DNA from 3 places in the Enterobacter sp. ECC_219_Taxon_10 genome. Region 3 is predicted to be linked to each of the others. Evidence: predicted binding sites of a transcription regulator. Region 3 holds the regulator's gene; each other region holds the start of a gene.
What was found. Region 3 encodes PhoB, which activates phosphate uptake and scavenging genes when phosphate is short. Its sites were predicted from a motif close to CTGTCATAAAACTGNCNNAT; they were not measured.
Positions count from the first base shown of each region.

Region 1: the regulator PhoB is predicted to act here: its motif matches at 1,232-1,251, upstream of kdgR (DNA-binding transcriptional regulator KdgR).
Region 2: the regulator PhoB is predicted to act here: its motif matches at 1,323-1,342, upstream of AC4ICF_RS07370 (phosphoethanolamine transferase).

Region 1 covers NZ_CM178005.1:2,895,179-2,897,448, reverse strand. Annotated here, with positions in the region: gene AC4ICF_RS13805 (MFS transporter) at 1-1,164, opposite strand, end outside; gene kdgR (DNA-binding transcriptional regulator KdgR) at 1,343-2,134, shown strand; gene AC4ICF_RS13795 (YobH family protein) at 2,200-2,270, opposite strand, start outside.
Region 2 covers NZ_CM178005.1:1,543,404-1,545,673, reverse strand. Annotated here, with positions in the region: gene AC4ICF_RS07385 (anion transporter) at 1-297, opposite strand, end outside; gene mntR (manganese-binding transcriptional regulator MntR) at 294-767, opposite strand; gene mntS (manganase accumulation protein MntS) at 951-1,079, shown strand; gene AC4ICF_RS07370 (phosphoethanolamine transferase) at 1,349-2,270, shown strand, end outside.
Region 3 covers NZ_CM178005.1:1,061,613-1,063,882, forward strand. Annotated here, with positions in the region: gene sbcD (exonuclease subunit SbcD) at 1-731, opposite strand, end outside; gene phoB (phosphate response regulator transcription factor PhoB) at 919-1,608, shown strand; gene phoR (phosphate regulon sensor histidine kinase PhoR) at 1,630-2,270, shown strand, end outside.

The DNA.
Region 1 (2,270 bases), 1.8 Mb from region 3:
CGCGGTAATAATGGTGTGGTTGTTGGGGGACTGGAACAGGCCAAACCCGGCACCGCACAGAACCATGCGCCAGATAATGTCCAGATCGCCTGGCGATGACGGAAGCAGCGCCAGCGCAAAAAGACCGGTTGCCATCACTGCCAGCCCCACCGCACCCAACAAACCGGCATGTACACGTTCTATTAAATAACCGGCAAGCGGTGCCATCACCATCGTCGCCAGCGGCCAGGGGGTTAACAGCAGCCCGGTCTCCACTTCGGAACGTCCTATCACGCTTTGCAGGAAGAAGGGCAGAGAAACCAGAGCCAGCATCTGGGCGCAGAACGAGCAGACGGAGGTGCAGATGGAGAGCGAAAAGAGGGGGATACGCAGCAGATCGACCGGCAGTAAAGGTACCGGCAGGGCAAGCTGTCGGCGAACAAAGAAGAAGCCCGTCACCAGCAGGGCAACAAGCTCCGCGGCGGTAAGCAGCAGAGATTGACCCTGCGCAAAGCCGCTCAGGGCGGTAATCAGCAGACCAAAGGTGAGCGCATTCATCACTGCACTTGCCACGTCAAAGCGCGGCATGGTGCTTTTCGGGCCGTTAGCGGGGAGATAACGCAGGGCAAAGAAGATGGCCACGATACCCAGCGGCACGTTTATGGCGAACAGCCATTGCCAGGAGGCGACAGAAAGTATAGCGGCCGCAATGGTTGGCCCGGCGGCAGATGAGACCGCGACAATAAACGAGTTTATCCCCATGCCGCGCCCCAGATGACGCTGCGGATAGATTAGGCGGATTAGCGCCGTATTGACGCTCATCAGCGCCGCGCCGCCAAAACCTTGCGCGATGCGCGCCAGCGTCAGCGTATGCAGAGAGTCCGAAAGGGCGCACAGCAGTGATGTGAAAGTAAATACCACCAGCCCGCACTGATATACCCGACGGTAGCCGAACATATCGCCCAGAAAAGAGAAGGAGAGCAGGGAAACCACAATCGCAATCTGATAGGCATTAACAATCCATATCGAACTGGCCGGGGAAGCATGCAGATCGGTAGCAATGGTGGGAAGGGCAACGTTCGCAATCGCGCCGTCAAGGACGGCCATTGAGATACCAATAATTATCGTAGCGATAGCGCCATACCGCTGGGGCAAAGGCAGGCCATCGGAAAGGTTCTTTTCCATTGGGGATAAATAGCTCAGAGTGAAATTATTCTCAGGGTAACTATTTTAGCATCGTCAACACCGTTTTATGTCGCAGATTTGTAACGAAGTAAACGCGGATTGATTGCAGGTAACATGACGGGAATTTATAATAAAAACCGGTTCTGATTTTTATAAAACACTCTCTATGAGGTGGTAAATGGCAATTGCGGATTTGGATAAACAGCCAGATTCTGTTTCTTCCGTGCTGAAGGTGTTTGGCATCTTACAGGCGCTCGGGGAAGAGCGTGAAATTGGTATCACAGAGTTGTCACAGCGCGTGATGATGTCGAAAAGCACCGTTTATCGCTTTTTGCAAACCATGAAATCACTGGGTTACGTTGCACAGGAAGGGGAGTCTGAAAAATACTCTCTGACGCTGAAACTGTTTGAACTGGGTGCCAGGGCATTACAAAACGTGGATCTGATCCGTAGCGCGGATATTCAGATGCGTGAGATTTCCCGCCTGACCAAAGAGACTATCCACCTGGGTGCGCTGGATGAAGACAGTATTGTTTACATCCATAAAATCGACTCCATGTATAACCTGCGTATGTATTCACGCATTGGTCGTCGCAACCCGCTTTACAGCACAGCAATTGGTAAGGTTCTGCTGGCGTGGCGCGATCGTGAAGAGGTAAAACAGATCCTCGATGGCGTGGAGTACAAACGCAGTACTGAACGCACCATAACCAGCACCGAAGAGTTATTAACGGTGCTCGACAAGGTGCGTGAACAAGGGTATGGCGAGGATAACGAAGAGCAGGAAGAAGGGCTGCGCTGTATTGGCGTTCCGGTGTTTGACCGCTTTGGCGTCGTGATTGCGGGGTTGAGCATCTCTTTCCCAACGCTGCGCTTCTCGGAAGAGCGCCTGCACGAGTATGTGGCTATTCTGCATACCGCCGCGCGCAAGATTTCAGAACAGATGGGTTACCACGACTATCCGTTTTAAGCCTGGTTAGCATAAAAAACGCCGCATCTTTGCGGCGTTTTTTTATTCGGCATTCACGCTGTGGATCAGCCATTATCAATCACGACGGAAGTCTTACGCAGTACCGGGCAGTTGGTTAAACCAACGATCCCGCTGT
Region 2 (2,270 bases), 480 kb from region 3:
GTCGTTGGTCAGAAACGTTGACAATACCGCAGCGGAGAACACCATAAACAGGGCCAGCCTGCGCTCGGTGGCAAAACGGCGCACCATTTTACGGCCCAGCACGTCAAAATAGCCGCTCAGCTCGACCCCTTTGGTCAGCATCATTAACCCGCTCAGGGTAATGATGGTGCGCCAGTCAATCGCCGCAGACCAGGCCTGTGGCGCAAACGGCACAAACAGGCTTAACGCTGCGCCAATAATTAATAAGAGATGGAAGAAACGATCGCGTGACAGGGCCTGCAGTCCAGGGATTTTCATTCAGCGGAGGGACCATATTTAAGGGTAAACTCACGAAACTTCACCAGCGTCTCTTCGCTAACGTGGTGTTCCATTCCTTCCGCATCCCGGCGGGCAATTTCCGGGCTGACGCCCAGCACCAGCAAAAAATTCTCGACAAGCTGGTGACGCTCGCGGCTCTCCTGCGCAAGCTTCTCCCCTTCCGGCGTCAGAAACACGCCGCGCCAGGGGATCATTTCAATAAGGCCCACCGAGGCCAGACGTTTTAACATTTTCGCGACCGTCGGCTGCGAAACCCCCAGCCTGGCGGCCATATCAACCTGACGCGCTTCCCCGACCTCGCGGATCAGATCGGAAATCAGCTCAACATAATCATCAATTAGTTCACGCCGGTGCGCCTCACGGACCTGGCGAAAACCTTCGACATGTTCTTCAACATTCACCAGTTGCGTCGTTTTCCTCATTGTTGGCTTACCTGCACGACGGTTCATTGTACTTCCTCAGTGGGGTGACGCTTCCAGCGCCCGGTATCGAGAGCGCACATTGTAAACCATAGCTCTGCAAGCACAAAAAATTAACGAAATAGCCATAGCTATACAATATAGCCTGTGCTATATCTGTATGTAATGCAGTCACCCTTCACGGATCGAAGGGATCAAAAATCAGGAGGTCTTATGAACGAATTCAAGAGGTGTATGACCGTGTTTACCCACTCTCCTTTTAAAGTGCGCTTAATGCTGTTGAACATGCTGTGCGATATGTTTAACAACAAACCGCATCAGGACGACAAACCTTCCCACTAAGCGGCGTTGCGGTACGCCGCTTCATTTTTCTGTCACATTTCCGCTGTAAACTGACCAATTCCCGATTATTTTTGCGGATTTGCAGCCCCCTTCGCAAAACATCTGTTTAGCAACTGTTGACCTTAATTCACGCTCGCACTATCTTCTTGCAGCCCTGCACAATTTGCGGCTCGCTGAAGCGGACCTCTCATTCCCTTTCCACGCACTGTCCGGCAGGCTTTGACCCTTGGCGCCAGGGTGAGCACATGGCGTTTTTGTGATAGTGACCTATGAATGTAACCCTGATAGATACCATCGTTACCCGCAGCCGGGCCTTAAGCCCGTGGACGGGATTTTACTTTTTGCAGTCGCTGCTGATTAACTTTGCGCTCGGCTATCCCTTCAGCCTGCTTTATGCGGTGGCTTTCACCTGTGTGCTCCACGTACTGTGGAGGAGTGCCCCGCGAGTGCAGAAAGCGTTTGTGGGGGTCTGTTCACTGGTTGCTGCTATGTATTTCCCGTTTGGTCAGGCCTACGGCTCGCCAAACTTTAATACCCTGCTGGCGCTGCACTCGACCAACATGGAAGAGTCGACGGAGATCCTGACGATCTTCCCGTGGTACAGCTACGTGGTAGGGTTATTCATCTTCGCGTTGGGCGTTATCGCCATCCGCCGTCGGTCGGGCGAGAAAAAATCCTGGGGTAAAATCGAAATACTCTGTCTGGTCTTCAGCCTTGCCGTGGCGTTCGTCGCCCCCATCCAGAATATTCCCTGGGACGGTAAGCTAAGGCTCATCAATATCGGCTATCCGGTTTTCCGCTTCGTTAAAGACGTCGTTGTCAACAATAAAGAGGTTCTCGACGAGCAGGCGCGCATGGCTGAACTTTCCAATATGAAAGACACCTGGAACGTGCTGGCGGTTAAGCCGAAATATCATACCTACGTGGTGGTGATTGGCGAGAGCGCACGTCGCGACGCACTGGGTGCCTTCGGCGGGCACTGGAATAACACGCCGTTTGCCAGCTCGGTCAACGGCACCCTGTTTACCGATTATGTTGCGGCCAGCGGCTCGACGCAGAAATCGCTTGGCCTGACGCTGAACCGCGTGGTGGATGGCAAACCTCAGTATCAGGATAATTTTGTTACGCTGGCCAACCGCGCCGGTTTTCAGACCTGGTGGTTCTCCAATCAGGGGCAAATTGGCGAATACG
Region 3 (2,270 bases):
AGCGAAATAGGGGAACCACAGTAGCGGATATGCTCGCAGCCGCCGATGACCTGGGCACGGTGAATGTGCCCGAGCGCGATGTAGTCGGCTGGCGGGAAGTTTTGCGCCGGGAACGCATCCAGCGTGCCGATATAGATCTCGCGGACAGCGTCACTTTTACTGGCCCCGACGGTGGTGAGGTGCCCGGTGGCAATGACCGGAATGGCCTGTTCACCGCGCAGGGCGCAGGCATCGGCATGCTGCTGGTGGTAATAATCGGTGATGGCCTGTAATAAATGCTGCTGCTTTTCCGCACCCGACAGCCCCGCCTGGCTTTGCACGATGTCGCGCGGCCGTAAAAACGGAATGGGGCACAGTACCGCCCCCGGGGTGCCGTCGCGTTTTTTCAGGATCTGGGGCGCGTGCCCGGCGCTGGCGACCACGGTGGTATTGAGAAACGCCAGGATGTCGCGGGATTCATTGAGCGTCGCGACGGAATCATGGTTGCCGGCGACAATCACCAGATGACAGCCGGTCTGCTGCAGGTTGACAACGAAGCGGTTGTACAGCTCACGCGCATAGCTGGGGGGCGAGCCGGTATCAAAGATGTCACCCGCCACGATAATCGCGTCCACCTCGTGCGTCCGGGCCGTTTCCAGCAGCCAGTTCAGGAACGCTTCATGTTCAGCCGCACGGCTTTTGCTGTAAAAATTTTGACCCAGATGCCAGTCCGAGGTGTGAAGTATGCGCATAGGAGATCCGTGGCGAAAAACGATGCGGGCGATTATAAACTGTCAGGGAGAGGAAAATAACCGCTGTAATAAAACAACAGTTTGCCATTTGTAGTGGTACTGTTTTTCATAAATCTGTCATAAAACTGACGCATAATGGCGCCGCATTACAAACTTGTAACTTAAATAAGATAAGACAGGGCAAAGTATGGCGAGACGTATTCTGGTCGTAGAAGATGAAGCTCCAATTCGTGAAATGGTGTGCTTCGTGCTCGAACAAAATGGCTTCCAGCCGGTTGAAGCGGAAGATTATGACAGCGCGGTGAACCAGCTGAATGAACCCTGGCCCGATCTGATTCTGCTTGACTGGATGTTGCCCGGCGGCTCCGGACTGCAGTTTATCAAACACCTGAAGCGTGAAGCGCTGACCCGCGATATTCCGGTTGTGATGCTCACGGCGCGCGGAGAGGAAGAGGATCGCGTGCGCGGTCTGGAGACCGGCGCGGACGATTACATTACCAAGCCTTTCTCCCCGAAAGAGCTGGTAGCGCGCATTAAGGCCGTCATGCGCCGGATTTCGCCGATGGCGGTGGAAGAGGTGATCGAAATGCAGGGCCTCAGCCTTGACCCCACCTCACACCGCGTGATGACCGGCGAAAACCCCCTCGACATGGGGCCTACCGAATTTAAACTCCTGCACTTCTTTATGACCCATCCGGAACGCGTTTACAGCCGCGAGCAGTTGCTGAATAACGTCTGGGGAACTAACGTGTATGTCGAAGACCGGACGGTTGACGTACATATCCGCCGCCTGCGAAAAGCGCTGGAACTGAGCGGCCACGATCGCATGGTACAGACGGTCCGCGGCACGGGTTATCGTTTCTCGACCCGTTTCTGAACAATGACAGGAGTGTGACGCGTGCTGGAACGTCTGTCATGGAAAAGGCTCGTCTTTGAACTGATCTTATGCTGTATTCCGGCCCTTATTCTGGGGGCCTTTCTTGGGCATCTGCCGTGGTTTCTGCTGGCGGCGGTCACCGGGCTGTTAGTCTGGCATTTCTGGAACCTGCTGCGTCTCTCATGGTGGCTGTGGGTTGACCGCAGCATGACGCCGCCGCCGGGAAGCGGCAGCTGGGAGCCGCTGCTGTACGGTCTGCACCAGATGCAGATGCGTAATAAAAAGCGCCGTCGCGAGCTGGGAAGCCTGATCAAACGCTTTCGCAGCGGTGCAGAGTCGCTGCCGGATGCGGTGATCCTGACAACCGAAGAAGGGACAATCTTCTGGTGTAACGGCCTTGCGCAACAGCTGCTGGGCCTGCGCTGGCCGGACGATAATGGTCAGAACATCCTCAATCTTCTGCGTTATCCCGAGTTCACGCTGTATCTGAAAAAGCGTGATTTTACCCGTCCACACAATCTGAAGCTGAATAACGGTCGCCATCTGGAAATCCGCGTTATGCCCTACAGCGATCGCCAGTGGCTGATGGTGGCGCGCGACGTTACCCAGATGCACCAGCTGGAAGGGGCGCGTCGTAACTTCTTCGCCAATGTGAGCCACGA